Regions from separate parts of the Bradyrhizobium septentrionale genome, predicted to be linked through region 4. Evidence: predicted binding sites of a transcription regulator. Region 4 holds the regulator's gene; each other region holds the start of a gene.
What was found. The regulator LexA, encoded in region 4, represses DNA repair genes until DNA is damaged. The targets are predictions, from matches to a motif close to TGTTCNNNNTGTGTTCNG.
Positions count from the first base shown of each region.

Region 1: a site for LexA is predicted at 4,949-4,966, ahead of recA (recombinase RecA). Genes of this name have one in related genera too.
Region 2: a site for LexA is predicted at 1,485-1,502, ahead of HAP48_RS31050 (ImuA family protein). Genes of this name have one in related genera too.
Region 3: a site for LexA is predicted at 2,262-2,279, ahead of HAP48_RS12765 (DNA recombination protein RmuC). Genes of this name have one in related genera too.

Region 1 covers NZ_CP088285.1:9,241,118-9,248,971, reverse strand. The annotation lists one part of gene HAP48_RS46470 (IS3-like element ISRj2 family transposase) at 1-681, opposite strand, end outside; one part of gene HAP48_RS46470 (IS3-like element ISRj2 family transposase) at 681-933, opposite strand; gene HAP48_RS46465 (hypothetical protein) at 3,135-3,290, opposite strand; gene recA (recombinase RecA) at 5,069-6,157, shown strand; gene HAP48_RS46455 (acyl-CoA thioesterase) at 6,318-6,755, opposite strand; gene gcvP (aminomethyl-transferring glycine dehydrogenase) at 6,944-7,854, opposite strand, start outside.
Region 2 covers NZ_CP088285.1:6,150,757-6,158,610, forward strand. The annotation lists gene HAP48_RS31045 (UdgX family uracil-DNA binding protein) at 1-1,316, opposite strand, end outside; gene HAP48_RS31050 (ImuA family protein) at 1,575-2,369, shown strand; gene HAP48_RS31055 (Y-family DNA polymerase) at 2,260-4,044, shown strand; gene HAP48_RS31060 (error-prone DNA polymerase) at 4,041-7,610, shown strand; gene HAP48_RS31065 (SDR family NAD(P)-dependent oxidoreductase) at 7,789-7,854, opposite strand, start outside.
Region 3 covers NZ_CP088285.1:2,295,733-2,303,586, forward strand. The annotation lists gene truA (tRNA pseudouridine(38-40) synthase TruA) at 1-521, opposite strand, end outside; gene fmt (methionyl-tRNA formyltransferase) at 521-1,456, opposite strand; gene def (peptide deformylase) at 1,613-2,140, opposite strand; gene HAP48_RS12765 (DNA recombination protein RmuC) at 2,311-3,519, shown strand; gene HAP48_RS12770 (AmpG family muropeptide MFS transporter) at 3,620-4,990, shown strand; gene HAP48_RS12775 (hypothetical protein) at 5,142-5,570, opposite strand; gene recR (recombination mediator RecR) at 5,718-6,323, opposite strand; gene HAP48_RS12785 (YbaB/EbfC family nucleoid-associated protein) at 6,324-6,644, opposite strand; gene HAP48_RS12790 (DNA polymerase III subunit gamma/tau) at 6,666-7,854, opposite strand, start outside.
Region 4 covers NZ_CP088285.1:8,062,456-8,070,309, forward strand. The annotation lists gene HAP48_RS40315 (hypothetical protein) at 1-220, shown strand, start outside; gene HAP48_RS40320 (HAD family hydrolase) at 1,225-1,851, shown strand; gene HAP48_RS40325 (molybdopterin molybdotransferase MoeA) at 1,878-3,089, shown strand; gene lexA (transcriptional repressor LexA) at 3,321-4,025, shown strand; gene HAP48_RS40335 (hypothetical protein) at 4,369-4,797, shown strand; gene HAP48_RS40340 (hypothetical protein) at 4,960-5,187, shown strand; partial or broken gene HAP48_RS40345 (ComEC/Rec2 family competence protein) at 5,184-7,470, opposite strand.

The DNA.
Region 1 (7,854 bases), 1.2 Mb from region 4:
CGTTGTCGCGCCAGGCGCCCTTGCCGTCCATGCTGATGGCGATCTTCGCGTCCAGCAGCACATCGGTGAACTCGAGGCTGGTGAACTGGCTGCCCTGGTCCGTGTTGAAAATCTCGGGCCTGCCGTGCTTCGCCAACGCCTCCTGGACCGCTTCGACGCAGAAGGCCGCCTCCATTGTGATCGAGACGCGATGGGCCAGGACCCGTCGGCTGAACACATCGACGACCGCCGCGAGATAGACGAAGCCACGCCGCATCGGAATGTAGGTGATGTCCATTGCCCACGCCTGGTCGGGCCGCTCGATCTTCAATCCGCGCAACAGGTACGGGTAGATCTTGTGACCCGGTGCCGGCTTACTCGTGTTCGGGCGACGATAGACCGCCTCGATCCCCATGCGCTTCATCAGCGTCGCGATGTGGCGGCGACCGGCGTATACGCCCTCCCGCCGCAGCAACGATCGCTGCATACGCGCTCCCGCGAAGGGATAATCGAGATGCAGCTCATCGAGCCGACGCATCAAGGCAAGGTCCTCGGCCGAAACTGGCCGAGGTTCATAGTAGACCGTGCTGCGAGCCAGCTTCAGGACCTTCGCCTGGCGCACGATAGAAAGATCATGACCGCGGTCGATCATCGCTTTGCGCTCAGCAGGCCCGCCTTGGTGAGCGCGCCGGACAAAAAATCGTTTTCCAACGCCAGCTCGCCGATCTTGGCATGTAACGCCTTCAAATCGACCGGCGTCTCGGCCGACGCCTTGTCATGCCCAAACACGCCGGCGGCGCCTTCCAGGAGCTGGTTTTTCCAGATCGTGATCTGGTTCGGATGAACATCAAACAGTTGCGCCAGCTCCGCCAGCGTCTTGTCGCCTTTGACCGCAGCCAAAGCAACCTTCGCCTTGAATGCCGGAGAATGCATCCGGCGGCTCTTCTTCGTCATCTTCGCTCCTGATTCGCGGCAAGAATCCTCGCCGCTGTCAGGCAGAAAATCCACTCAAGCTACTGTCCGAATTTGCGGAGCCAGCTCTGTGGACCCTGGAAGAGGATCCGTCCGCCAGCCGCATCGCCTGCCTCGCGACGCGCAGGTTGCGCCGGCTGGATGCGCCAATATTACGAACACTGAGCGGAACCTTGAGTCTTCCTGAAGGCTACGTAGTTTTTTCGGGGGTCAGGAGAGGTACTAAGGTATTATGCAGATTGTGCCAAACCCGTTATCCGGCACCGTCGGGCCTGCCGGTAACTTGTTGATTATCCGAGCGACGCGCGGCGTGTGTGTGGCCATCCGTCGCAGGAACTTTGTTCTCGCCCGGAGAACTACGGAAATGCGGCCGGCCATCGCTGGATGCCCGCGTTTCCAGACGGGGTTCGTCAGCCGCATGAACCGGGGACTCCGGTCGGAGCAGGGGCGGCGATAGCCGTCAGGATGGCCGGGCGCAGGTTCTGGTTTTCCGCCGGCGCTGTCCCGGTCAGGACATCGATTTCTTCGGATCAGGACGCTCGGAAGCGGGATAGCTTTCGTGCCTTTCCGGCCTCGGCGTGTCTTCCGGCACAACGCTGCCCGCTTGAAATATATGCGGACGACGTGCGCTGAACAGGAACCGACTTGGGCAGCGCCCAGTTGTCACAGGTTCGGTTGCTGTCCGCCGACGGCACCGGGCGATGTGGGAAGCCCGGCCTCAGCGTGGCCCCCGCGCTGGGGTCGTTTATCTTGGGACAAGCACGTCATGGGGCGAGCCATGTGGAGCAGGCGGCTTTCGTCAGCCAATTGCCTGGTCCCGACCGGTCATCGCATTCGTCATTTCCTGTTGAAGATTGCATCGGCCAACCAACGATCCCCGGGCGCCGGAGGTTTCACAGCGCCGGGGATCGCTACTCCCGGTGGGCTTGGGGGCTAAGGCCGGGAGCTTGAGAACCGACTCTCCAGGTTCCGGTTCGTTCCTCGGATTGCTGCTCCATGGCCGAAAAATGCGCAACGCCGCCCGCATTGAAATACGACGGGCGGCGTTGGTTCTAGCCCCAGGAGGGTTGGCAAAATCCTGACCTGGACAGCTACGGACGAGCAGGGCGCAAGGTTCACATCTTTGGTCCGTATGACTCCGGTACTCCAAACGCACCCAGCAAAGTGTCGGTTTGAGGTCTAGAATCGAGTGACTGAGTTGCTTTGGCCTCGGCGGGTCCCCCTCGCCGGGGCCCTTTTCGTTTGGATCGTCGAAGCGAGGAATGAGGCAGCGCAGAACAGCCCGCCGCGTTGGCGGCCGTCCGCGTTCCCCGGCTGGATGTCGAGCTGGATGTCACCGCAGCAAGAGCCAGGCCACGCTGACGAACAGGGCCACCAGCGACACCGCCGCAGCGCAGACAAAGGCAACCTCCACGCCATCGATATGGTGGTGGTTCGCCTGCATGATCGTCCTCCCTGATCTAGAGGGGCATCCGCAAACCCCGGGACATCAGCCACTCCGTCAAGTGAGCGGTGGTCTCGTCATGCCGCGCCTTCCTCAGCAGGATCTCTTTGGTGGATCGGGGGAAGCGTGCCGGCTGCTGGCGCATGGCCTCGTCGGCAAGACGTTCTTGCAGTGATTGCGCGTGCCTGGAACGACGCCGCTTCTGCATGGCGCTGCACCCTGCTGGCGTTGGGCGGGAGCGCTAACCGGGCGATCTCATCACCGGTCGATGCCCACGGGCGGTGCGGTGATGAATAATCAACGGATAGAAAGACGGGATGTTCCGCGCAGCGGGAAATTAGGACACTTGTCAAAATGAGGTAATCCACGAGGGCGGGCTCCGTTGCCACTTTTTCCCGATACAGTGAATTGCGCTCTCCGGACGGAGCGCCCAAGGGGGCGGCCCCGGCGCGTATCCCGCTAGCCCGCGCGCCGGGGCCGTTTCGAGTGATCGAAGGACACCGGACAGCACAACGCCGCCCGCTTGAAAATCTTGCAGACGGCGCTGGGCTCTAGCCCCGAGAGGGTACGAACAAAATCCCGGTGATGGTCGGTCTTGCCGGAGCAACGAAAGGTTCACAGGCCGGTCGCCAAAAAGAGCGCCGCTTCTCTCGTTGGCACAATCTGCGGATATCAGAGACGTTTGCGGGGCTATCAATTGAAAACAGGAACGAAGCGCGTCCGCCAGCCGAGGGCGGTCTTACTCTTTCGGCTCCGGATGCAGCTTGCGCTTCTGGGCTTCGTGCTCTGCAATTAACTGCGCCATGCCGTCGACGGTCTGCCGATCCGTGATCGTCCGGGCGAGCGCTGCGTAATGGACGCTTCTTTCGTCCAACTCGACACACTTCGCACACATGGCGTGCGCTCCCATTCCAATGAAAGGCGGGAGCCCGGTAGGTCTCTCAGCCACCGACGCCCAAAATCGTGCCGGTGATGCGCTATAACCAAGTTATCGTGGGTTAGTTTCTCGCTGGGCGATCTTAATCCTGGAGACTCAGCCACTCGGTCAAAGGGCTCAGCAACGCCTCTCGCGCAACCAGTTGCCTGATGTCCCGTAACTGGGAGTGTCGGCCCATTCTTCCATTTTGGTACTACGGGCTGGCTGGGGCCGTTCGGTCCATCCCGGTCACGGACGGCCCTATCTTTTGTTCTCGTAAGAACGGATTGAGCATCATCAAGATTTATATGCCCAGAACCGTGAATATGGCCGCTCATTAGTTCTACTGAGAACATCGGCCAAGCCTTGGTTTCTGTTCGCTTAATCCAAAACGGACCACGCCAAGATTCAAACCGGACCGCCAGGGGATAAAGCCGGCCAGCACCGATTTGCCGGTGCTGTCCCAATTAGGACACCCAGTACGGCAGGCTAGGACACTTCTGAACGACCGGGAAAAAGTGGCAATTCCTGACGGCTATGTTTAGATTTGAGATCTCGGGTGTCACGCCCCGATTTTCGTTGATGCATAGGAAAACTTGGCCTCGGCGCTTTCACGGCTCCGGGGCCTTTTTCTTGGTCTCGCCATCACCGGGATTCTACGGAGTCCACCTTTGCGCCGTTCGGCGCTAATTGTCTCGCTGCCGGGGCTAGATTTCATCCCGAAGCAATTTTCAGATTTCCGGTAGAGGGGCCGTCCGCGTGACCGGCCCCTTTTCATTTGGCGCCGCCCTTATCGATGGGTGGGCCATTTGAGGAAAGGCTGGGGAGTAATCCGAGCGCGCCCTCGGCATTGCCACTTTTTCCCGGTACCGTGCACAGCGCTCTTTGGATGGGCGTGGAGAACGGCTCCGGCGCGTTGGCCCTGTTAGCCCCGGGATAAGTGCCGGGGCCGTTCCCTTGAAGCTCGGGAAGCTTGGCGTGAATGGTGTCGAGTACAGCCTTGCGAGTCTCGCGGTCGTCGCGCTCATCGTCGGCGTGGGCTGGTTTCTGATCGGCTGAGCCAGGCGCTGGCACATTCTGCAGATATCAGGGACGTTTGCGGGGCCATAAATTCCCGACAGGAACGAAGCGCGCTCAGCAGCACTTATTGCATGTCCGGCGCTTGACGGGCGCTGGGACGACCAAAGTGCAACTTGGCCCCGGCTTGTGCCCCTTCGCTGGGGCCGCTTCTTTGAATGTTGCCGCTCACGATCAAGCGGAAACTGGCATCCTTCGCCAAGATATACGCGATGCGTCCAAACGAACTGATCTATCTTGGCGGTCTCTCGACCGGGTTAGATCAGGTGGAGGGCGAGGGAAAAGGCGAGGCAGCGTGATGCATGTATCTCGCCTTTTCTTTTGGGCGCCAGGAACTCCGTTCACCCACGGAGAACCCCGGTAACACTTCTCCTCTGTGGAGAAGAACAGTTGTCGGACCATAACAATTGCTAAAGCCAGAACATCCGATGTGCGACTCAGTAGTCCTACCGAGAACAACGGCTAAGCATTGGTTGCCGCTCGGTTAATTCAAAACAGGCCACTCCGAAAATCAAATTAGGCCACCAGGGGATAAAACAGGCCAGCACCAATTCGCCAGAAAGAACATATTGCGAACATAGAACAAACGTGGTACGAGGTTCCAATCAAAAACGCATTCCGCCCGATCTCATCACCCGTTTGTCCCGCTAGCGAATCCCCGCCATAAGGAGCACATCCCAATGTCTGCTACTGCCCTGCGTATCGTCGAAGGATCCTCCATGGACAAGTCCAAGGCCCTCTCAGCCGCGCTCTCCCAGATCGAGCGCCAGTTCGGCAAGGGCTCGGTGATGAAGCTCGGCAAGAACGACCGCTCGATGGATGTCGAGACGATATCTTCGGGATCGCTCGGGCTCGACATTGCGCTCGGCGTCGGCGGGCTGCCGAAGGGCCGCGTCGTCGAGATCTACGGGCCGGAGTCCTCGGGCAAGACCACGCTGGCGCTGCACACGGTGGCGGAAGGCCAGAAGAAGGGCGGCATCTGCGCTTTCATCGACGCCGAACACGCGCTCGACCCGGTCTATGCGCGCAAGCTCGGCGTCAACATCGACGAGCTGCTGATTTCGCAGCCGGACACCGGCGAGCAGGCGCTGGAAATCTGCGACACGCTGGTGCGCTCCGGTGCGGTCGACGTGCTGGTGGTCGATTCGGTCGCGGCGCTGGTGCCGAAGGCCGAGCTCGAGGGCGAGATGGGCGATGCGCTGCCGGGCCTGCAGGCGCGCCTGATGAGCCAGGCGCTGCGCAAGCTCACCGCCTCGATCAACAAGTCCCACACCATGGTGATCTTCATCAACCAGATCCGCATGAAGATCGGCGTGATGTACGGCTCGCCGGAGACCACCACCGGCGGCAACGCGCTGAAGTTTTATGCCTCGGTCCGCCTCGACATCCGCCGCATCGGCGCGATAAAGGAGCGCGACGAAGTGGTCGGCAACACCACCCGCGTCAAGGTGGTGAAGAACAAGCTGGCGCCACCCTTCAAGCAGGTCGAGTTCGACATCATGTATGGCGAGGGCGTCTCCAAGATGGGCGAGATCCTCGACCTCGGCGTCAAGGCCGGCATCGTCGAGAAGTCCGGCGCCTGGTTCTCCTATGACAGCCAGCGGCTCGGCCAGGGACGCGAGAATTCCAAGGCCTTCCTGAAGGCGAACCCCGACATCACCGCCAAGATCGAAGCCGCGATCCGGCAGAACTCCGGCCTGATCTCCGAGCAGATCCTCGCCGGCACGCCCGAGCGCGACGCCGAGGGCGAAGAGCCGACTGAGGAGTAAGCCGTAAGGCTGCAAGACTTCGCTGCAAGCGGGCGCTGAGGACGTTGAGTTGCCGACGTCTTCGGCGCCCGTTTCGTTTGGTCGTGGCGTTGAACGAGCCTGCGGGCGGGCGCTGGAACCTGATCGGCTTGTCCGATCGTTTGATCCATGTCTGCCGCGCTTACCCCTGCGCCAGTGCCTTTTCCCGGCTTGCGATCAGCGCGCGCAAGTCCTCGGTCACCGCGACCGATTGGTGCGTCTTCTGATCGGTGGCAACCCAGATGATCTCGCCGGTGGCGCGAAGGTCGTCGGAGCCCTTGGCGAAGATCGCGAGCGCAAGCACGATCGAGGAGCGGCCGATCCGTGCGACCCGCACGCAGACCTCGATGTCCTCGTCGAACCGGATCGGCGCCTTGTATTCGACGACCGATTTCACGGTGTGAAAGTCGACGCCGGTCCGCGCCACCTCGCCGAGATAATCGTAGCCCATCGCGCGAAAATATTCGGTGATCGCCGTGTCGAAATAGGTCAGATAGTGGGCGTTGAACACCACGGCCTGCGCGTCGACCTCGGAATAGCGGACGCGAAACGGGAAATGAAACCAGAATTCCTCGCGCATGAATCCTCCTGCCGCGGCATTGCGGGGCCGTCACTCGCCCCGCAGTCTCGCCGGGCTCGCTCAAATGTCACCATATCCTCATCCTCAACAGGCCATGCCTTGATGGCCGCGAGCACGGCGTCAGCATCAACCGCGATCGGACGACCCAATTGCGCCCATTGGAATGTTTAATGGTTGCTACAATAGCGCTACTCCGCCGCCTGCGCGTAATCTTCCACCGGCGGACACGAGCACACCAGATTGCGATCGCCATAGACGTTGTCGACGCGGCCGACCGGGCTCCAGTATTTGTCGGAACGTGACACGCCCGCGGGGAAGCAGCCCTCGGTGCGGGTGTAGGCCCGGTTCCAGGCATCGTCGGCGATGTCATGGACGGTGTGCGGCGCGTGGCGCAGCGGCGACGCCTCGACCTTCCAGCGGCCCTTCTCGATCTCCGCGATTTCATTGCGGATCGCGATCATGGCGTCGCAGAAGCGGTCGATCTCGAACTTCGATTCCGATTCCGTCGGCTCGATCATCAGCGTGCCCGCCACCGGGAAGCTCATGGTCGGCGCATGGAAGCCGTAGTCGATCAACCGCTTGGCGATGTCGTCGACGGTGACGCCGCTGGTCGTCTTCAGCGCCCGCGGGTCGACGATGCATTCATGCGCGACGCGGTCACGGGCGTTGCGATACAGCACCGGGAAGTGGGGCTGCAGCCGCGCGGCGATGTAGTTCGCGTTGAGGATCGCAATCTCCGTGGCGCGCGTCAGCCCTTCGCCGCCCATCATCAGGATGTAGATGTAGGAGATGGTCAGGATCGACGCCGAGCCGAACGGCGCAGCCGACACCGGGCCGATGGCGTGCGCAACCGTGCCGTCAGTTGCGGGATGGCGATTCTCAGGATGACTTGGCAGATAGGGCGCAAGATGCGCCTTGACGCCGATCGGGCCCATGCCGGGGCCGCCGCCGCCATGCGGGATGCAGAAGGTCTTGTGCAGATTGAGATGGCTGACATCGGCGCCGTAATCGCCGGGCCGGGAGAGCCCGACCTGCGCGTTCATGTTGGCGCCGTCGAGATAGACCTGTCCGCCATGCGCATGCACGATGTCGCAGATCT
Region 2 (7,854 bases), 1.9 Mb from region 4:
TGGTCGATCAGACGGCCGCGGTTCCTGTTGATCGGCGTGATCTTGCCGAGCACGCTCTGCGCGGCCGTGGCGCCGAGCACCACCACGAGCTCCGGCTTGATGGCGGCGAGCTCGCGCTCATACCACTGCCGGCAGGCGCGGATCTCCGGCGTGCCCGGCTTCTGGTGCAGGCGGATCTTGCCGCGCGGCACGAACTTGAAGTGTTTCACCGCATTGGTGATGTAGACCTTGGCGCGCGCGATGCCGGCTTCCTCGAGCGCGCGATCGAGCATCTGCCCGGCGGGACCGACGAAGGGATGGCCGGCGAGATCTTCCTTGTCGCCGGGCTGTTCGCCCACCAGCATCAGCGTCGCGCCTTGCGGCCCTTCGCCGAACACGGTTTGCGTCGCGTCCTTCCACAGCGGGCAGGCGCGGCAAGCGGCGGCCTCGTCGCGCAAGGCCGCGATCGCGTCACGAGTGTGCTTGTCGTGAGTTTGCTTGTCCTGGGTATGCATGTCGCGAGCTTGCTTGCGGGGCATCGGCGTATCCTGCCGCTGCTGCGGCTCGGCGGCCTTGCGTGCGATGAAGGGGCCGCTGGTCATGCGCATGGCGTCTTCGATCAGAGGTTTAATGATCGAGTCCTCGGGCAGGTTCCTCCAATAGGCTTGCGGCATCTCCATCACTTTCAGCCGCGCCGGATTGAAGCGGCCGTTGTCATGACGCCGCCAGGCCTCCTCGAGCCGGTCCTCGCTCGGCACCTCGGATTTGGCAACGCCCGGCGTGATCGAGATCGCGTGCCCGTCCCAATGTGCGCAGGCGTCGGGGGTCAGGATCGACCACGGCATGTCGGCGAAGCGGCCGGCGAAGAACGGCGCGGCATGCTCGACGATGCGATGCTCCGGCTCGAACCAGGCGACGTAATGTGCCTTCTGCTCGCGGCCGATCTCGCGGAAGCGCAGATGCGCGTGCATCCTGTCGATATCGCGATAGACCGCGCGCGCCATCGCGTGGGCCTCGGCGACGTCAGGATCATCGGTCGCGCTGAGCAGATCGTGATGGCTGCGCAGTCGCCACAGCAGGCGATAGAGCAGGGCGAAGCGCTCGTCATTGCGATGCAGGATCGCGGTCCTTGCCAGCTCGATGAATTTGGCTGTGACGTTGAACTGCGCCTGCGGCGTATCAGGCAATTCATTCACGCAGGATGCCGACAACAGTTCGTCGTCGCTACGTACCGTCCAGGTGACATCCGACGGCTTCACATCATTCAGCGCCAATCGCCGCGCGGCCTTGCGCCAGCCTTCGAAATCGGTGTCGTTGTCGAGCACGATGATACGCATGCGATTGCTCCGTTTCCCGTCACGCCGCCAGTTTCCGGGCTGTCGCGCCTGACGCCGCGGGCGAACCGGCGGCGTCCAGTTCGGCCGCTCCTGAATCCCATTGATTCCGCTCATGAATCACGGAGCTCACCAATCCGATTGACTCTGCCGGCCCTGTTAGCTTTATATTAGAACATATCATGAACAACTGAGCCTGTCCCTGGTTCTCTGTTCGGATCAGTGACGGCCTCAAATTTTGGACGGGAAGGAGCGGCGCATATGAACGGCGCACGCACGGGTACGCTTGCGTCTCTGCGCGGCAGCATCGCGCGCATCGAGGCGCCATCGGAGGCGGCGATGCCGAACTGCATTGCGCTCGGTCACACCAGCGCGGACGCGATGCTGCGCGGCGGGCTTGCGGCGGCCGCGCTGCACGAGGTGTTCGCGGCCGGCCATCAAAGCGGAGCGGCGACCGGTTTCATCGCGGGGCTTGCCGGACGGCTCTCAGCGCGCAAGCCGCTGGTCTGGGTGCGGCAGGATTTTTCCGATCGCGAAAACGGCGCGCTGTCGATGCGCGGGCTCGCCGAGCTCGGCCTCGATCCGCGCCTGCTGGTCACGGTGCGCGCCGCCGATGTCGACAGCGCTCTGCGCACCGCGGCCGACGCGCTCGCTTGCGATGCGCTCGGCGCCGTCGTGCTCGAGGTCTGGGGCCATGCGCGCCAGCTCGATCTCGTCGCCAGCCGCAAATTGACCCTGGCCGCGCAAGCCTCCGGCGTTACCGCGCTGGTGCTGCGGATCGCGGCGACGGCGATCCCCTCGACCGCGGAGACGCGCTGGATCGTGCGCGCGGCGCATTCGCCGCCCGGCAATGCCGCAAGCGCCTGGGGCGCGCCGCGCTTCGACGCCGAACTCGTGCGCAATCGTCATGGCCCGGTCGGGCGATGGATCATGGAATGGAAGTGTGATGAGTGCCAATTCAGTGAACCGTCGGCGTATCCTCAGCCTGTGGCTGCCACGCCTGCCCATCGACCGCATCAAGCGCAAGCTCGCGCAGGACATCGCCTCGCAAGCTGATGCTCGGGACCACGTCTCGCAGAACGACACACGGGCGGTGGTAGGGCTCTCTCCCCCCTTGTGGGGGAGAGTTGGAGAGGGGGGTAGCCACGAGCACCGCCCGTGGGGCTCACCCCCCTCCCTAGCCCTCCCCCGCAAGGGGGGAGGGAACCGATCCGCTGATGCGTCCCTCACGAATGGGTTAGGCAGCAACGCGCCCAGCGTCGTCGTCGCAAAAGACCACAACGCGATCCTGCTGCAAGCGATCGACGACGCGGCGGTGCGGGCTGGGCTGTCGATCGGGCTGCCGCTCGCCAATGCGCGGGCGATCTGTCCGGAGCTCACGGTCTACGACGCCGATCCCGCCGCCGATCTGAAGACGCTGAACGACATCGCCGACTGGTGCGACCGCTTCACGCCGCTGGTCGCGCTCGATCCGCCTTACGGGCTGTTCCTCGACATCACCGGCTGCGCGCATCTGTTCGGCGGCGAGCGCACGCTGCTGCAGATCGTGACCAATGCGCTGAGCCGGCGCGGCTTTGCTGTCAGCGCCGCCATTGCCGGCACCTCGATCGCGGCGCGCACGCTGACGCGTTATACTTCCGGGCAGATCGTCGCCAGCGGCGCGGAAGCAGAGGCGGTCGGCCCGCTGCCGGTGTCGGCGCTCGGCGCCGATGGTGCTGTGACCACCGGCCTGCGCCGCGCCGGCTTGAAGACCATCGGCGATGTCGCCTCGCGCGCGCCGCACGAGATTTCTGCGCGGTTCGGCGCAGCCTTCACGACCTTGCTCGGTCACGCGCTCGGGCAGGGCGATGCCCCGATCAGCCCGCGCAAGCCGCTGCCCGATTACATCGTCGAGAAGCGTTTCCCCGAGCCGGTCGTGACCGACACCGTGATCGCGCTGACGTTACAAAGCCTCGCCAAGATGCTGGTGACGGCGATGGACAAGCAGGGCAAGGGCGCCCGGCAGCTGGAGGCGAGCTTCTTCCGCACCGACGGCGCGGTGCGTGCGATCATGGTCGAGACCGGGCGGCCGGTGACGCGGCCCGAGATGATCGACCGCCTGTTCTGCGAGCGGCTCGATGCGCTCAATGATCCCCTCGATCCCGGCTTCGGCTTCGATCTCATCCGCCTTGCCGCAGGGCGTACCGAGATCGTGGTGCAGCAGCAGCGCGATCTCGATACCACCGTGCACGACAATGACGAGGTCTCGGCGCTGATCGACCGCATCGCCGCCCGCATCGGCGGAAAACGCGTCGTCGTGCATCTGCCGCTGGAGAGCCACATCCCCGAACGATCCGCGCTCGCGCTGCCGGCGCAGCATCATTTGGCCGCGGCCAGCGCCGCCGCCTGGCCGGAACGCGCCGTCGGCGAGCCGCCGCTGCGGCCCTTAAGACTATTCGAGCGGCCCGAACCCATCAAGGTGCCGTTCGCGAGTGTGCCCGACGGTCCGCCGCATCAATTCACTTGGCGGCGCGCGCAGCACGACGTGGTGCGGGTCGAAGGCCCCGAGCGCATCGCGATGGAATGGTGGAAGCAGGACGGCATGTCGCTGACGCGCGATTACTTCCGCGTCGAGGACGCCGAAGGCCAGCGCTTCTGGATCTTCCGCGACGGTCTCTACGAGAGTGAGCTGCGGGACGACAAGGGCAAGCCGCTGCCCGCCACCTGGTATGTGCACGGGCTGTTCGCATGAATACGCCAACGCCTGATTATGCCGAGATCGGCATCACCAGCAATTTCTCCTTCCTGCGCGGCGGCTCCGATCCGCGCGCCTATGTGCATCAGGCGAGTGAACTCGGGATTCCCGTGATCGGGCTTGCCGATCACAACACGCTGGCCGGCGTGGTGCGCGCCTGGAAGGAGCTCAACAGCGAGAAGGTCGCCCATCCGCCAAAACTTTTGATCGGCGCCCGCATCGTCTTCATCGACGGCACGCCCGACATCCTGGTCTATCCGCGCGACCGCGCCGCCTACGGCCGGCTGTGCCAGTTGCTGACCCGCGGCAAGCGCGGCGGCGGCATCGAGCGCATCGAGAAGGGGGATTGCCGGCTCGCTCTGTCCGATCTGCTCGACTTTGCAGAGGGCCAGCTTCTGGTGCTGGCGCTGCCGCATCGTTTCGACGCGGCTGACGCGCTCGATCTGCTCGCGCAACTCAAGGCAAGCGCCGCCGATGGCGTCTGGCTCGCCGCAAGCCTGCTCTATCGCGGTGACGACAGGCGCCGCCTGGCGCGGCTGCATGGTCTCGCCACTGATGCCGGTGTGTCGCTGCTCGCCACCAACGAGGTGCTCTATCATCATCCCGCGCGCCGTCCGTTGCAGGACGTGCTGACCTGCATCCGCGAAAAGACCACGATCGAGGCTGTTGGCCGCAGGCTCGAGGCCAATGCCGAGCGGCATCTCAAGCCGGCGCATGAGATGATCAGGCTGTTCCGCGATCTCCCTGATGCGATCGCGGAAACCATGCGCTTCGCTGCACGCATCTCCTTCGCGCTCGACCAGCTCAAATATCAATATCCCGACGAGCCGGTGCCGCCGGGCAAGACCGCGCAGCAGCATCTGGAGGACCTCACCTGGGCCGGCGTCGACAAATATTTCGGCGGCGAGATCGACGAAAAACTTCGCACCACCCTGAACAAGGAGCTCGCGCTGATCGCCGAGCTGAAATACGCGCATTACTTCCTCACCGTGCATGACATCGTGCACTATGCGCGCAGCCAGAACATCCTGTGCCAGGGGCGGGGGTCGGCGGCGAATTCGGCGGTCTGTTATGTGCTCGGCGTCACCTCGGTCGATCCGACCAAGGTCGATCTGCTGTTCGAGCGCTTCATCTCCAAGGAGCGGCTGGAGCCGCCCGACATCGACGTCGATTTCGAGCATTCGCGGCGCGAGGAGGTGATGCAATATGTCTACCGCCGCTACGGACGGCATCGCGCGGCGATCATCGCCACCATCATCCATTATCGTCCGCGCAGCGCGATCCGCGACGTCGGCAAGGCGCTCGGGCTGACCGAGGACGTCACCGCGGCGCTCGCCGACACCGTGTGGGGCAGCTGGGGCAAGGGCCTCAACGACATGCAGGTGCGCCAGGCCGGGCTCGATCCCAAGAATGCGATGATCAACCTCGCGGTCGAGCTCGCCACCGAGCTGATCGAGTTTCCGCGCCATCTCTCGCAGCATGTCGGCGGCTATGTGCTGACCCAGGACCGGCTCGACACCTATGTGCCGATCGGCAACGCCGCGATGGACGACCGCACCTTCATCGAGTGGGACAAGGACGACGTCGACGCGCTTCACATGATGAAGGTCGACGTGCTGGCGCTGGGCATGCTGACCTGCATCCGCAAATGCTTCGACCTGATCGCCGACCACAAGGGCGAACACTGGGAGCTCGCTTCGGTCCCGCAGGACGAAAAGGAAGTCTACGACATGCTGTGCCGCGGCGAGTCGCTCGGCGTGTTCCAGGTCGAGAGCCGCGCCCAGATGAACATGCTGCCGCGGTTGAGGCCGCGCACCTTCTACGATCTCGTCATCGAGGTCGCGATCGTCCGCCCCGGTCCGATCCAGGGCGACATGGTGCATCCCTATCTCAGGCGGCGGAACGGCCAGGAAAAGGTCAGCTATCCATCGCCGTCGCCGGACAAGGGCGACAAGGACGAACTCTACAATGTGCTGCACAAGACGCTCGGCGTGCCGCTATTCCAGGAGCAGGCGATGCGGATCGCGATCGAGGCGGCCCATTTCACCTCGGAGGAGGCCAACGGCCTGCGCCGCTCGATGGCGACCTTCCGCAACCTCGGCACCATCGGCAGCTATGAGGAGAAGCTGGTCGGCAACATGGTGGCGCGCGGCTACGATCCAGACTTCGCCCGCAGCTGCTTCGACCAGATCAAGGGTTTTGGCAGTTACGGCTTCCCGGAAAGCCATGCCGCGAGCTTTGCCCAGTTGGTCTACATCTCCTCATGGCTAAAGCACCATCATCCCGATGCGTTCTGCTGCGGCCTGCTCAACTCGCAGCCGATGGGCTTCTATGCCCCGGCGCAGATCGTCGGCGACGCCCGCAACAACGGCGTCACGGTGCGCGAGGTCGATGTCTCCCATAGCTTTGCGCAGAACACGCTGGAGGAGCGCGACGGGGAGCATTGCGCGGTACGGCTGGGCTTCCGCCAGATCGACGGGTTTCATTGGCTCGATGAGGATGAGGAGAGGTTGAAGGCCCAGCAGGCGCTGCGGAGTGCGCGAAGCGTAAACGTGTATGAGTCAGGGAAGCACGAATGGATGGGCTCTCTCCCCCCTTGTGGGGGAGAGTTGGAGAGAGGGGTAAGCCACGACCACCGCCCGTGCGGCTTACCCCTCTCCCTAACCTCGAGAGCGAGCTTCGCTCGCCTCGGACCCCACAAGGGGGGAGGGAACCCGCCCACCTCCCGCGCGGCCTTGGACGGGGAGAAAGACTGGGCCGACCGCATCGTCGCCGCGCGCAACCGCCGGCCCTTCACCTCGCTGGAAGATTTTGCCCGCGACACCGCTCTGCCCAAGCGCGCGCTGATCCTGCTCGCGGATGCCGATGCGTTCCGCTCGCTCGGGCTCGACCGCCGCGAGGCGCTGTGGGCGGTGCGGCGGCTACCCGACGACGTGCCGCTGCCGCTGTTCGAGGCCGCCACCGCGCGCGAGCAGCCGGATGAAGGCGCAAAACCGCTGCCGGAGATGCCGCGCCCCGAGCAGGTGGTCGCCGACTATCAGACCATCCGCCTGTCGCTGAAGGGCCATCCGATGGAATTTTTGCGCGAGATGTTCACCAGGGAGCGCGTGGTCGCCTGCCACACCATCAACCAAAGCAACGACCGCCGCCGCGTCAGCTGCGCCGGCGTCGTGCTGGTGCGGCAGCGGCCGGGCAGCGCCAAGGGCGTCGTGTTCATGACGCTGGAGGACGAGAGTGGCATCGCCAACATCGTGGTGTGGCCGAAGGTGATGGAGCAATATCGGAAAGAAGTAATGGGCGCGCGCCTGATCCTGGTCGAGGGCTACATCCAGAGCAGCCCGGAGGGCGTCACGCATCTGGTGGCGCAGCGCATGACCGACCGCTCCCACGATCTGATCGGCCTCGCCAACGAATCCCTCAGTCGCAAGCATCCGGTGCCGGCAGGCCCGGCGCTGATCGAGCCGCTCAACGACGACCGTCGCGACCACGGCGATAACTCGCCGCAAAAGATCCGCCACCCCCGCAACGTCCGCATCCTGCCGCCGTCACGCGATTTTCATTGAGGGTCGAGCTACGGCGACGCTCTCTCACCGTCACTCTGAGGAGGCCGCGGAGCGGCCGTCTCGAAGGGTCGACGGCCCCGACTTTCTCCGCGCGGTTGTAGGTGGGCCGCGCATCCTTCGAGACCCGCGCGATGCGCGCTCCTCAGGATGACGGGGCGACCATGAATGTCGTGTTCCCCTAAAAATTCACCCGGTTCGAGATCGCGCCGTCGACGACGAGGTTCGAGCCTGTTGTGAACGAGGA
Region 3 (7,854 bases), 4.0 Mb from region 4:
AGCTGGTCGAGCGTCTTCTCCGGCGACCTGGCCTGGCACTCGGTGTCGCGGAAGGTGGTGAAATCGTGCTTGCCGAGCAACCGCTGCGCGGCGTTGTGCATCACGTCAGCATCGAGCGCGCGCGGCACGCGCCAGACGCGGCCGATGTCGAGCGCGAGGTTCGCGCGGGTGTTGGTGATGCGATAGAGGTAGTGCCGCTTGATAGCCGAGAACCGTGCCTCGAAATCGTCTGATACGATATCCGCCGCCAGCACGCCGATCGGATTCGGCCGCAGATGCGCGTTCAGCCCGTCGCGAAAGCGGCCGGGCGGGAAATGCTTGGCGATGTCGCAATGCGCGACCTGGCCGCGCGCATGCACCCCGGCGTCGGTACGGCCCGCGCCATGCACGCGCACGTTCTCGCCGCAGATCGCCTTCACCGCCGTCTCCAGCGCGCCCTGCACGGTCGGCGCGGTGTCCTGGATCTGCCAGCCGGAGAACGGCGTGCCGTCATATTCGATGGTGAGCTTGTAGCGCGGCATCAGGCGAGCCGCGCGCCCGGCTTCAGCGGCGTGCCGCGCAGAAAATCCGCCGCTTTCATCGGCGCCTTGCCGGCGCGCTGCAATTCGAGAATCCGGACCGCGCCGTCGCCGCAAGCGACCGCAAATTTGTCGTCGAGCAGATCGCCCGGCTCGCCCGAGCCCTTGGCGAATTCGCAACGCAGGATTTTCAGCCGCACCGGCTCGCCTTCGCCGGCGAGCTCGCACCAGGCGCCGGGGAATGGCGAGAGCCCGTGAATGTGCCGCAGCACCGCATGCGTCGGCTGCTTCCAGTCGATTCGCGCCTCGGCCTTCTCGATCTTGGCGGCGTAGGTGACGCCGTCCTCGCTCTGCTTCGTAAGCTGCAAGCCGCCACGCTGCAGCGCGCCCATCGCGCGCACCATCAAATCGGCACCAAGCGGCGCCAGCGCGTCGTGCAGATCGGATGCCGTCATGCTGTCCGTGATCGGCAACCGCTCGGCCATCGCGACGTCGCCGGTGTCGAGACCGACATCCATCTTCATCACCATCACGCCGCTCTCGGCGTCGCCCGCCATGATGGCGCGGTTGATCGGCGCGGCGCCGCGCCAGCGCGGCAGCAGCGAGGCATGCAGGTTGAAGCAGCCGAGCTTCGGCGCATCGAGGATAGCCTGCGGCAGGATCATGCCATAGGCGACGACGACGGCGGCATCCGCGTCATGGGCGCGAAATTCCTCGAGCGCCTCCGGCGTCTTGAGCGTCTTCGGCGTCAGCACTGGAATGCCGAGGCGGCGCGCCTCCTGCTCGACCGGCGTCGGCTGCAACTGCAGGCCGCGCCGCCCGCCCGGCTTCGGCGCGCGGGTGTAAACGGCTGCGACCTCATGGCCATGGGCCACAAGCTCCAGCAGCGTCGGCACCGCGAAATCGGGCGTGCCCATGAAGATCAGGCGGAGCGGCATCAACAGCACTCGCTGCGTTCCCTCCCCCCTTGTGGGGGAGGGTTAGGGAGGGGGGTAGCCGCAACGGCGGTGCTTGCGGCTACCCCCCTCTCCGGCTCTCCCCCACAAGGGGGGAGAGAGCGCATCGCGCAAGCGGAAACGCTGCTCACGCTATCCTCACTCCGCCGCGCGCTTGGCGGCCTTCTCGAATTTCTTGAAAACACGGTCGCGCTTCAGCTTCGACAGATAGTCCACAAACAGCACGCCGTTGAGGTGGTCGATCTCGTGCTGGATGCAGGTGGCATAAAGCCCTTCGGCATCCTCTTCATGCACCTTGCCGTCGAGGTCGGTGAAGCGCAGGCGCACCCGCGCCGGGCGCTCGACCTCCTCGTAATATTCGGGGATCGACAGGCAGCCCTCTTCGTAGACCGACAGCTCTTCCGAATGCGAAATGATCTCCGGATTGATGAACACCCGCGGCTGCGGCGTGGTCTCGCCGTTCTCGTCGCGCTTGGCGAGATCCATGGTGATCAACCGCAGCGGCTGCGCGACCTGGATCGCCGCAAGCCCGATGCCCGGCGCGTCGTACATGGTCTCGAGCATGTCGTCGGCGAGCTTGCGGATCTCCGGCGTCACCTTCTCGATCGCCTTCGACACCAGCCGCAACTGCTTGTCCGGCAGAATGATGATTTCTCTGATAGCCATGGCCGCGATTTAAGCTGCGGGCATGATGCGGTCAATGCGTTCAGGAACCCCTTAAGGCGGCCTTAACCACGTTTCTTTACACAGCGTTAACCAGGACAATTAAGGGAGCGTTTACCATAAATGTTCCCTTTTCGTTCGGTGGCGACACCGAATCGGCTACAACTGCCGGCATGAACGAGATTCTCCTCACGATTGGCGACCTGCCGGTCCGCGTCTCCGACGCCTTGATCGGCCTTGGCGCGCTGGCGTTGATCCTGCTGCTGGCCATTGCGGTGGTGATCGCGCGCGCCAGCCGGCGCGGCGCGGAACTGGCGATGGCCCAGGCCATTCGGGCCGACGAGCTGGAGGAGCGGCTCGCCGACATGCTGCGGGCCCAGAGCGAGGCCTCAGGACGGGTCGATGCGATGGGGCAGGCGCTGGCCGGCCGCCAGGCCGAGATGGCCCGTGCCGTCAACGAGCGGCTTGACACGGTGACCCACCGGGTCGGCCAGTCGATGGAACAGACCACGCGCAACACGATGGATTCGCTGCGCGTGCTGCATGAGCGGCTCGGCATCATCGATCACGCCCACAAGAACCTCAACGAGCTCACCACCCAGGTCACGACGCTGCGCGACGTGCTCGCCAACAAACAATCCCGCGGCGCCTTCGGCCAGGCACGGATGGAGGCGATCGTCCAGGACGGCATGCCGAAGGGCTCGTTCGAGTTCCAGTACACGCTGACCACGGGCAAGCGGCCGGACTGCGTGGTGTTCCTGCCCGACCAGCGCCCGCTCTGCATCGACGCGAAATTCCCGCTGGAGGCCATGACCGCGCTGCACGATGCGCGCAGCGACGAGGAACGCAAATTCGCTAGCCAGCGGCTGCGCGCCGACGTGCTGAAGCATGTCAGCGACATCGCGGAGAAGTACCTGATCCCCGGCGAAACCCAGGACACCGCGCTGATGTTCGTGCCGTCGGAATCGGTCTATGCCGAAATCCATGACGGCTTCGACGACGTGATCCAGAAGGCCTATCGCGCCCGCGTCGTGCTGGTATCGCCCTCGCTGCTGATGCTGGCGATCCAGGTGATGCAGCAGATCCTGAAGGACGCCCGCATCCGCGACGCCGCCGACCAGATCCGCAACGAGGTGATGCATCTCGGCGATGACCTCGGCCGTCTGCGCGATCGCGTGCTCAAGCTGCAGAACCATTTCGGCCAGGTGAACGAGGACGTCAGGCAGATCCTGATCTCCGCCGACAAGATCGAGAAGCGCGCCGGCCGCATCGAGGAACTCGACTTCAGCAAGTCCGAGACCCCGATCGAGGTCCCCCGCTTCGTCAAGAGTGGCACGCCCGAGCTGTTCCCGGCCCCGCGCAAGCTGCAGGCGGGGGAGTGATTGTTGCTGACCGCAGCTGGCGCAGCATAATCGGTGTCATCGCCCGGCTCGACCGGGCGATGACAGTCTTTTTGGGGCCGAATCTGCTACCAACTGCACTATGACAGCGCCCGAAGTGACTGCGCCCCCGACGGAAAAAGCCACCCCTGCCGCCACCTCCTGGCGCGACGGCTTCGCGGTGTACCTGCAGCCGCGGGTGCTGATCGTGTTGCTGCTGGGCTTCTCCTCAGGCCTGCCGCTGGCGCTGTCGGGCTCGACGCTGCAGGTGTGGATGAAGGAGGCCGGGGTCGATCTCGGCACCATCGGGCTGCTCGCGCTGATCGGCACGCCCTACACGCTGAAATTCCTCTGGGCGCCGCTGGTCGACGCGCTGCATGTGCCGCTGTTCACGCAAATGTTCGGGCGCCGCCGCGGCTGGCTGCTGTTCTCGCAGTTGTTGCTGATCGCGGCGATCCTGGTGCTGGCGATGGCCGATCCGGCGCGATCGCCATGGTTCGCGGCCTTTGCCGCGCTGCTGGTCGCAGCCGCCTCGTCGACGCAGGACATCGTGGTCGATGCCTTCCGTGTCGAAAGCCTGCCTGAAAGCGAGCAGGCCGCCGGCATGGCATCCTATGTCGCAGCCTATCGCATCGGCATGCTGGTCTCGACCGCAGGCGCGCTGTTCATCGTCAGCGGGTTCGAGTCCGCCGGAGTGGCACGCCCGTCGGCCTGGATGTGGGGCTATGTGGCGATGGCCGCGCTGGTCGTGATCGGCATCGTCACGGCGCTGGCTGCGACCGAGCCGGCCCAATCGAAAGGCGCGGAGGCGGCGACGCATGCGCAGACCGCAGCCGAACGCGTATGGCACGCGGCGCTCGGCGCGTTCTCCGAGTTCCTCAGCCGCAAGGATGCATTCGCGGCGCTCGCCTTCGTGGTGCTGTTCAAGTTCACCGACGCGTTCTCGGGCACCATGACCGCGCCGTTCGTGATCGACATCGGCTTTTCCAAGGTCGATTACGCGGCGATCGTGAAGGGCGTCGGGCTTGCCGCAACCCTGATCGGCGGATTTGCCGGCGGCTTCGTGGCGCGACGCTATTCGCTCGCCACCAGCCTGTGGATCGGCGGCGTGCTGCAGGCGATCGCCAACCTCTCGTTCTCCTGGCTCGCGCATGTCGGCGTCGATCAATGGGCGCTTGCGCTGGCGATTACGGCGGAGAACTTCACCAGCGCGATCGGCACCGTGATCTTCGTCGCCTATCTCTCGGCGCTGTGTCGCAATCCGCTGCACACCGCGACCCAGTATGCGCTGCTCACGGCGCTGGCAGCGGTCGGCCGCACCTATTTGTCATCGGGCGCGGGCTATGTGGCGAAAGCCGTCGGCTGGCCGGTGTTCTTCGTGATCTGCGTGCTGGTCGCGATCCCGAGCCTGATCCTGCTCGCCTGGCTGCAGCGCCGCGGGCATTTTGACGAGCTGGGGCCGGTGCGGGTTTAGCGCTCAGCCGTCATCACCCGCGAAGGCGGGTGATCCAGTGTTCCAGAGACGTCCGTTGTTCGATGGAGAAGCCGCGGCGTACTGGATCGCCCGGTCAAGCCGGGCGATGACACCGCATTCCGGGCGATGACACCGCAATCGAGGCACGCACCTACTTCGCCACCACGCTCCACTTGGTGACGATGGCTTCGCTCATCTGGCCGGCGTCCTGAGCGCAGGCGACCTCGTCGACCTTCACCGAGATTTCCTTGCCGGTGAGACTCTTTAGCTGGGCAGCCTGGGCATCATTGGTCGGGATGAGCTGGAAGGTTTCGGGCCCGGTCTCGAGATTGCAGAGACCGTTGGGCGGCGGCAGGCGGCGCGGCTCGCTGGTGATCTGGTAGGTCGCGACGCGCTTGCCACGGTTCTTGGCATCGCGCACTTTCAGGGCGCTCAGTTCCCCCGACAGCACGTCGCCGGAGCGGATCATCTTGCCGGGCTTCTGCGGCGCGTCACCCTGCTGCGCGATCGCGCACGGCGCGGCGAAAGTGGCCGCCAGAAACGCAAAGCCCAAGCGTACGCCGAATCGGTGTGTCGTCATTTTCAGGAGTTCCGTATCTCAATTCGTCAGAGCGTGGATGACCGTCCCCGAATCGCCATCCACCCTATCATTTTGTTTCAGCGCGATCTTTTCGGCTGTCACCGATCGCCTGGCGAACACCCGCCGCGTCCGGCTTTCGATCGCGGGCTAGAACAGCGTCCGCTGCCGCATGGCTGCGGATAGCGTACCTTCATCGAGGTAATCAAGCTCTCCGCCGACCGGCACGCCATGCGCCAGCCGCGTCACCCGCACATTGGCCTCCGACAGCAGGTCGGTGATGTAATGCGCGGTGGTCTGGCCATCGACGGTCGCATTCAGCGCCAGGATGATCTCGCTGACCTCAGGCGCATGCGCCCGCGCCACCAGCTGATCGATGGTGAGATCCTGCGGGCCGACGCCGTCGAGCGGCGACAGCGTTGCGCCCAGCACGTGATAGCGGCCATTGGTTGCATTGGCACGTTCCAGCGCCCAGAGATCGGCGACATCGGCGACCACGACGATGATCGAGGGATCGCGGCGCGGATCGGTGCAGACCGTGCAGGGATTTTGTGTATCGATGTTTCCGCAGGTCTTGCAGACTTGGATCTTGTCGATGGCGACCTGCAACGCCGCGGTCAGCGGCGTCATCAGGGCTTCGCGCTTCTTGATCAGGTGCAGCGCCGCGCGCCGCGCCGAGCGCGGGCCCAGCCCGGGCAGCCGCGCCAGCAGCTGGATCAGGCGTTCAATCTCGGGGCCGGCAACGCTTGCAGCCATTTAGGTCGGACCAAATCCCGGCGGCAAGCCGAGCCCGCCGGTGAGCGCCATCATCTTCTCCTGCATCGCGGTCTCCGCCTTGCGGCGGGCGTCGCCAAGCGCGGTGACCAGCAAATCCTCGAGCACCTCGCGTTCCTCCGGCTTCATCAGCGACGGATCAATCTTGATGCCCTTCACTTCCATCTTGGCGGTCATGCGCACCGCGACCAGGCCGCCGCCGGAAATGCCCTCGACCTCGACATTGCCGAGCTCATCCTGCATCGCCTGCATCTTGGATTGCAGCTGTGCTGCCTGCTTCATCATGCCGAGAAAATCAGCCATGCGTGCGTTCCTATAATTTGATCAATCGTCGTCGCTGTCGGAAGTTTCAATTGGGTCTTCGCCGGTCGCATCCGCTACCGGAACCTCGGCGGCCAGGCGGCGGACCTCGACCACCTTCGTGCCGGGGAAGCGCGCCAGCACCTCCTGCACGCGCGGATCGGCCTCGGCGGCGCGCTGGTGCTCGCTGCGCGCCAGTTCGTTCTGCGAGCGTACGGTGGGCTGGCCGGCCTCGTTGGAGATGATCACGGTCCAGCGCCGCCCGGTCCACAATTCGAGCTTGCGCGACAGATCGGTGACGAGCGCGCGCTGCGCCTTCGGCTCGAGTGCGATCTCGAGCTGGCCATCCTCGATGCGCACCAGCCGCACATCGGCCTCCAGCGCACTCTTGGTCATGATGTCGCGCTTTTCGCCGGCGAGCGCGATCAGCTGCGGGAAGCTTGATATCCGCAGTGCCGGCGCGGCATCGGCAGCCGGCGCCGCCATCTGCGGACGCGCGGCGAAATCGGCACGTGGCGCCCCCTGCGAGGCACGCACCGGCGCCGACGACATCGCAGACATCGCCGAGGACGGCGCGCCGCGCGATGGCTGTGACGCGGCCGAGCCTGACGTCGCAGGCGCGGCGCCGCCGCCGTTCTGCTCGATCATCATCCGGATCGCTTCATCCGGCGTCGGCAGATCGGCGACATAGGCGATCCGCACCAGCACCATCTCGGCGGCGGCAGCCGGGCGCGTCGCGGTCTGCACCTCGGCAATGCCCTTGAGCAGCATCTGCCACATCCGCGACAGCACCCGCGTCGACAGTTTTGCGGCGAATTCGCGCGCGCGCACGCGCTCGGTCTCGCCGAACGCGACATTGTCGGCCGTCCCCGGCACGAACTTCACGCGGGTGACGAAATTGACGAACTCGGCAAGGTCGGACAGCACGACGACCGGATCGGCACCGACATCATACTGCGCGCGGAATTCGGCGAAGGCTGAGGCGAGATCGCCGCGCGCCAGCGAATCAAAGAGATCGATGACGCGGGTGCGGTCGGCGAGGCCGAGCATCTGCCTGACTGCGTCCGCCTTCACATTGCCTGCGGCATGCGCGATCGCCTGGTCGAACAGCGACAGCGAGTCGCGCACCGAACCCTCGGCCGCGCGCGCGATGATGCCGAGCGCCTCGGGTTCGACCTCGACGCCCTCCTTCGCGCCAATATTGCCGAGATGC
Region 4 (7,854 bases):
ACTGCAGTTTGAGCTTCTGCTTAATCAAAGAGACGTGATCGGAGAATGGGTGCCCCTCACCGAAGAAGGTGTATCCGATGTTATATGGCGAGAGCAAAAGTGGCTACGGGGCCTGCGCTGGTCGAACATCGATTCAAACAATGTGTTGCGGCACTCCGTTGGCAAACAACAGCGGCAGATCCCAAGTCGATCTCCAGACGGCCCCTATGGTCATGGATGAACTGCAGCACGTGATCCACCGGACAACCAGCGGACCTCTCGTGATCAACGAGATCACCGCCATGCCGTGGAGCGCAGCGGAGTTTAGACGCAAGTGGCGCATTGCCGCTAAGGAGGCTGGCGTACCTGACGATATCACCAATAGAGATAGTCGACCTGCGGGTATGATTAGTGGAGATGGTGAGCGAGCGCGCGTAGTTCAGGGGGTAACGCTACGAATGCTCCGAGAAAGCATCCGTGCATCGCGCCACAGAAATGAGCTTTTATCGGACTAGGGCTGCCGCCCTGCCACTGAGTTGCCCGACGGCGCAAGCCCCCGCAGCAAAAATATTTCTGTTTATCGGCACACCCAACTCGGTGTATGAATCTCCCGTCTCACCCGATCGAGGGGCGCTGCGCATCGTCACGGGTGTTGCGGTGAGATGCGGTGGACGCCGAGCACGCAGTCGACGAATGCGCGTGAAGCGGACGGTGAAGTCGTGTGGTCCTGACGCCCTAGCGGCAGGTGTCTCGTCGCAACACGCGAAAGCGGTGTTGCGAAGGCGGTGACAAACAAGCCCAGTCTCGCCGGGGAGAGCACGAAGTAAGCCGTAAAACCATCGCGCAGGGAAAGCCGGATTGCTCCGGTTACACCTGTGGTCCTACCCCCGAGCTTTCTACCCTTTGCTCGGGGCCCATGGGTGCGATCGGCACCCGGCTTTCCCTGCGCCCTCTGTTCAAGGAGAGGGCGGAACGAGAAGCAAAGCTCGGACAAATCATGTCGCGAGAATGCGAGCGTATGACCCACAGACCGCGCCACACACTCCTTGTCGTCCCGGCGAAGGCCGGGACCCATAACCACAAAAGAATACTGTTGAGCGTCGCTGGAACGACGAGTCCCGTTCACTACAATTGCTGCGGCGTATGGGTCCCGGCCTTCGCCGGGACGACAGGGAAGTCGCATGCCTGCCGCACAAATCGGGGAGATTGCCGCCTGCCCGCAATTTTCGTACATGGTTTCACGCAATGACCTCGCAACTCTCCCCCGACTCAGCCGACGTGCTGCTGTTCGATATCGGCCGCGTCGTGCTCGATATCAGCCTGGACAAGGCGATGACGCACTGGGCACAGCATGCCGGTTGCGCGCCGGCCGACCTCGCCGGCCGTTTCGTCGTCGACGACAGTTACAGGCATCACGAGATCGGCCGGATCGACGACGCGGCGTTCTTTGCCAGCCTGCGCCGGTCACTCGGCGTCGAGCTCACCGACGCGCAATTCCTCGAGGGCTGGAATTCGATCTTCACCGGCGAGATGCCGGGCATCGCACCCCTGCTCGCGGCCGCCGCAGGGCGAATGCCGCTCTACGCCTTCTCCAACACCAATCCGGCACATGTCGCGCACTTCTCGGTCGCCTATGCCGAGCTGCTCAGCCACTTCCGGACCGTGTTCCTGTCCTCGAGCATCGGCCTTCGGAAACCCGACGCCGCGGCCTACGATCATGTGGTAGAAGCGATCGGCGTGCCGGCGTCGCGGATCCTGTTCTTCGACGATCTGGCTGCCAATATCGAAGGTGCGCGGGCGCGCGGCCTTCAAGCCATCCACGTGACATCGACGGATGACGTGGCAAGGGCGCTGACCGCACTTGGTATTTGACCATTTGCACCTAAGGAGTTTTGCGCGTGGCTTTGATGCCGGTTGCCGATGCCCTGTCCGCCATTCTTGCCGGCGCCGAACCGCTGCCGGAGGAGATAGTCGCGCTCGATGCGGCCTACCACCGCACGCTGGCGCACGACCTCGCGGCGCGCCGCACCCAGCCGCCGGAGCCGATGTCCGCAATGGATGGCTACGCCGTGCGCGCCGCCGATGCGGCTGACCTCAAGGCCCGGCTCAGGGTGATCGGCGAAGTCGCCGCCGGCCGGCCGTTCGAGCGGACGCTCAGTGCCGGCGAGGCGGTGCGGATCTTCACCGGCGGCGTCATCCCCCATGGCGCCGACGCCGTCATCATCCAGGAAGACACCCGGGTCGACGGCGACCATATCTCGATCACCGAGGCCGCGAGCCCAGGACGGCACATCCGCCCGGCCGGCGTCGACTTCCGTGAGGGTGACCTGCTGCTGAAGGGCGGCAGCCGCCTCTCCGACCGCGCGCTTTCGCTGGCGGCCGCCATGAACTATCCGGAACTCGCGGTGCGCCGCCGTCCCAAGGTCGCGGTGCTCGCCACCGGCGACGAGCTGGTGATGCCGGGCTCAAGGCCCGGCCCCGGCCAGATCGTCTATTCCAACGGCTATGCGCTGCGTGCGCTGGCGCGCGCCGAAGGCGCCGAGACCGTCGATCTCGGGGTTGCCGCCGACACGGTGGCCGCGACCACCGCCGGCATCCGCCGGGCGCGGGAGACCGGCGCCGACATCCTGATCACCACCGGCGGGGCCTCGGTCGGCGACCACGATCTGGTCAAGCAGTCGCTGGAGGCCGAGGGCGTCGCGATGGCGTTCTGGCGGATCGCGATGCGGCCCGGCAAGCCGATGATGCATGGCCGGCTCGGCGCGATGCGGGTGATCGGCCTGCCCGGCAATCCGGTGTCGTCCTATGTCTGCGCCTTCCTGTTTCTGGTGCCGTTGATTCGGGCTTTGAGCGGCCGGAACACCATCCATCATGTCCGCACGACCGCCCTGCTCGGCCGCGACCTCGCCGCCAACGACCGGCGCGAGGACTACCTGCGCGCGCGTCTCGAAGAGCGCCAGGACGGCGCGCCGATCGCCACGCCGGTGATGCAGCAGGATAGTTCGCTGCTCGGGAATCTCGCTGCGGCGCGGGCACTTCTGGTGCGTCCGCCGTTCGCGCCCGCCGCCGCCAAGGGCAGCGAATGCGAGATCCTCACACTGCCCGAGTGAGGTTTTCGCGGGCTGCCGATTGCGCGCCGCCTGATGCGTTCACCGGAAATTAAGTGGTTGCGGAACACATATCGAACATATAGTGTCCGTTCATGATTTGTTTCGAGTACTGGTGTCTACAATCGGGAAGCCGCCAGGGAGCATCGCGCTCCCGAGATCAGGCCCCGTCTGAAGGCCCCACCTGAAGAGTCTCGGAATCGAACGACGCTATCAACCGGGGGAATACTCGAGATGCTCACGCGCAAACAGTACGAACTTCTGCGTTTCATCAATGAACGTCTGAAAGAGGCCGGCGTGCCGCCCTCCTTCGACGAGATGAAGGATGCGCTCGACCTGCGCTCGAAGTCCGGTATCCACCGCCTGATCACTGCGCTGGAGGAGCGCGGCTTCATCCGCCGCCTGCCCAACCGCGCCCGCGCCATCGAGGTCATCAAGCTGCCCGAACTGGCCGCCGGCGGCGGCAACGGTCGCCGCGGCTTCACGCCCAGCGTCATCGAGGGCACCCTCGGCAAGCGCAGCAGCACGCCGCCGATCGCCGAGGACGACGGCAACCGTCCGGTCGCCGTCCCCGTGATGGGCCGGATCGCGGCCGGGACGCCGATCGAGGCGCTGCAGACCCGCAGCCACACCATCAGCGTGCCGCCCGACATGCTCGGCTCCGGCGAGCATTATGCGCTGGAGGTGCGCGGCGACTCCATGGTCGACGCCGGCATCCTCGACGGCGACATGGCGCTGATCCAGCGCAACGACGTCGCCAACACCGGCGACATCGTGGTGGCGCTGATCGACGAGGAGGAAGCCACCCTGAAGCGCTTCCGCCGCCGCGGTGCATCGATCGCGCTCGAGCCGGCCAACACTGCCTATGAAGTGCGCATCCTGCCGCCGAACCGGGTCCGCATCCAGGGCAAGCTGATCGGCCTTTATCGCAAATACTGACGACCGCGGAGCATGATCCGGAAAAGTGCGAAGCGGTTTTCCGAAAAGATCATGCTCGAACAGACATATGGAGCGGGATGACGATTCGAAGAAAAAGTCGTCCCGATCCAGGAACGAGCAACAGATCGGATCGTTCCTTGGAAGATAGCGCAGCGTGCGGACCAGCTTGGATGCGCCCCGATACCTCTCGCGCAGTGTAGCGTGTTTGTGATTGAGGCGTTCGACGGCCAGTCGTACAATCGCCCAGAAACGAGCAGACACTCGTTTGCTATCGTCCACTCTGGTAGAGGCCTGCGCCTCAAGGAGAGGCACGGGTCGCTACCTCGAAAAGAGGAGCCATCCGATGTGTGACTATAGTCTGCACGCCGTGGCAGCGCGCCCCGCCATTGTCGGAGAGACGCTGATCACCACGACCTTCCGCGGCACGTCGACCCGCGGCTTTGCTTCGGAGAACGATCCCACGGTCGCGGTCTGCATGCTGCCGGGCACCGAGCTCGCTTTCGCCGAGAACGTTCGCTACGACAGCCGCTGGATCTGGACCAAGACGATGAATTTCCGCGTCGGCGTGTTCAACGAAGTTGAGCCCGACGTGCCCGATCGCCATCACGACGCGGTCGAATTCCCCGACGGCAGCCATGTTCTGGTGACCCAGCTGGTCGAGGGACAGCGCGTCAGCGTGCTGCAATTGCCGGCATTGCATCCGCAGGTCGAGCACAAGCCGAAGGCTGTGGAGCGGCGCCCCTCCGCATTCGCGTCGCTGTTTTTGGGTTGAGCGCACCGTCGCCGCGGAATGAGCCATTCGGCGGCGGATGACCTTAAGCGATTTCGAGCGACCCCGGATTTCCGCTTCCGGGGCGCATGAGGAGATTTGCGTCGGCGAGCGCCTTGGCGCATCATCGCGTACGGAGGACGTGCACTCACGGAAACCTGCGCAGTGGTCGACAAGGTCACATGGCAAAAGGCTGGACGCGTCACCGAGCCGGGCCGCTACATGTTCCGGTTCGGCTGGCTGACGGTGACGGCCGATGATCTCAAGGTCTGGGAGCAGTTTCCCGAGGCCGTCTTCACCCTCGTCAGGAAGCCCGACGCCGGCCCCGATTCCGACGAGTACCATCTCGGCCTGTTCGAGCTGCCGACTACCCCCTCGCCCAACAACGGCTAGTCATCCCCCTGCAGGTCGGTCTCGGCCGGGGTCGCATCGACGGCAGGCCGCGGCGCGGCGGCGGGTGTGCGGAGGATCGTCTCGCTCTCACCGTCACCGGGAACCGCCGGCGACCACGGCCGGTCGATGCCGCCGGGCTTCACCGCATCGACGGCGTAGCCGGCGCTGTTCCGTCGCAGCACCAGCGCACCGTGGCGCCGCAGCCGCTCGGCATCGATCACCGAGGCCGCGCAGCCCTGCGGCGCCACCCGCGCGGTGACGATCAGCGCCGCCCGCTCGCAATCGTCGGCCAGCGCCTCCGGCCGCGTCGCCAGCGCGACGAAGGCGCCGCCCGGCCCCCTGGGTCACGCAGCCGCTCGGATCGCAGGAGACGCCCTCGCCGAGCGACGCATCGGCGGCGGTCCGTGCATCGGCATCCGCCGCCAGCCACTCCTTGACCAGGAATGCATCCTTCGCGCTATGCATCAGATGCAGCCGCCCGTCGCCGCCGCGCACCGCGACGTTGCGGCCGTCGGCGGAAATCAGCACGTCCGGCAGCGGCACCCTCACCGCCCAGACTGTGGCCACCACCAGGAGCACAGCGCCGGACCAGCGCAGCGGCGTGCGCAACAGCCCAAGCAGGATGATGCCCGCGCTTGCGACGATCAGCGGCCCGATGCCGAACGCCGCCATCCGCCCTACCGCGCCAGGCAGCGCGGCGACCCATTGCGTCACCAAAATCATCCAGTCGATGCCAAAGCCCATGATCGCCCAGAACACGCCATCAAAGCCGAACGGCATGGCGAGGAGGCCGAGCAGGCCCGCCGGCATCACGATCGCCGACACCACCGGCATCGCCGCGAGGTTGGCGAGAAGCCCGTAAGGCGTCACGCGATGGAAATGGAACGCGGCGTAGGGCGTCGTCGCCAGCCCCGCCACCAGCGAGGCCAGCATCAGCATCGTGAGCTCACGCCCGCCCCACAGCGCAACTCGTGCGGTCGCCGAATGGTCGGGCGAGGCCAACAGGTTCGGCAGCCCGATCTGCACCAGCGCCACCAGCCCGAGCGTCGCGGCAAACGACATCTGGAAGCTCGGATGCACCAGCGCCTCAGGCGCGATCGCGAGCACGATCAACGCCGCCACCGCCAGCGTGCGAAAGGTGATCGCGCGGCGGTCGACCATCACCGCGATCAGCACCACCGCCGTCATGAAGAACGATCGCTGCGTTGCGACCTCGGCTCCCGACAGCAAGAGATAGAACGCCGCGGCGACGAGCGCGGCCGCCGCCGCCCATTTCTTGATCGGATGCCCCGCCGTCAGCGCAGGAAACAGCGCGAGCAGCGCGCGCACCGCGAAGAATACCACGCCCGCGACCACGGCCATGTGGTAGCCGGAGATCGACAGCACATGGCCGAGCCCCGAGATGAACATCGCATCGTTGACCGGCGTCGAGATCGCATCGCGCCGGCCGGTCAGCAGCGCGGTCGCGATCGCGCGCTGGTCGCCGTCGAGCGTGGTGCGGATGCGCGCGTCGATGGCGTCGCGCAGGCCCTGCATGAAGGCCGCATAGCGCAGCGCCAAGCCGCCGGCCGCCGGCGGTTCCCTGGTCTTGACCGCGCCCATCACGAAGCCGGAGGCGCCGATGCCCTGGAAATAGAGGTCGCGACCGAAATCATAGGAGCCCGGACGCTGCGGCCCGAGCGGCGGCATCAGCCGCGCCTTCAATTCGACGAAGCTGCCGACATCGGGCGCGGTACCTTTCTTCACCGAGAGCCTGACACGTTCGAGCTTCGTCGTGTCGCGCGGGCTCTCCATCGAGACGACGCGCAGCACGAAGCGATCGGTCTTCTCGCGGATGTCGCGCGTCTCGACGAAACCGGTCAGCGCCACCGAGAACATCGGCCGCGCCAGCACCGTGTGGCCAATTCGCGCCGTCTTCCATGTCGCCGTCGTGAAGCCCGCCGCGACCGCAGCCAGCATCACGACGGCGGGAAACACCCTCCGCCGCCGCAGCAGCAGCGCCAGCAGGCAGAGCGCAATTGCGACGGCGGCCGCGACCGACAGCACCGGCTCGTGCTCGGCTGCGAAATAGAACGCAATCCCGGTGCCGAACGCCACCGGCACCCAGGGCAACAGCCGCCCGGCCCCCGCCTCCGCGCGCGCCCATTGCCGCAATGTCTCGACGAAGGGCCGCCAGATGCTGGCGCGCATCGGGACATAGCCGCCGGCCGGCGCAGCCGCACGCGGCGGCCACGTCCCCGCGTAGCCGCGTCTGCCGCCCGGCGTCGTGCCCTGCTCCGCCATTCCGCTTGCGATCCCTGCCGGGACGCGAAGCTACCGGATGCTGCGACCTCACCGCTAGCGGAACGGATGCAGAATACGGACCGGCAAGGCCGGATGCCTGGATTCCGCGCCGGGCCACAGCTGCCGCCTGCGTCAAACCGATCGAGCCGAAAGTCTCATTAGGTACCGATCCCATTGGGATTAGACTGCCCTGATGCCTCCACTCCCGGACAGACAGGGATGAGGCAGTGACGGCTCGCGGCACCTGAAGGCCGCTGGAGCTCTTCTCAGGTGGCCCACAACTCCCCTGAGACCAGGCGTTGCGGACGAACTCGCAAATCTCGCCTGCAACGCCGCGCACCACGCGCACTCCGCGAGCGGATTGATCGCTGAAAAAACGCGAGG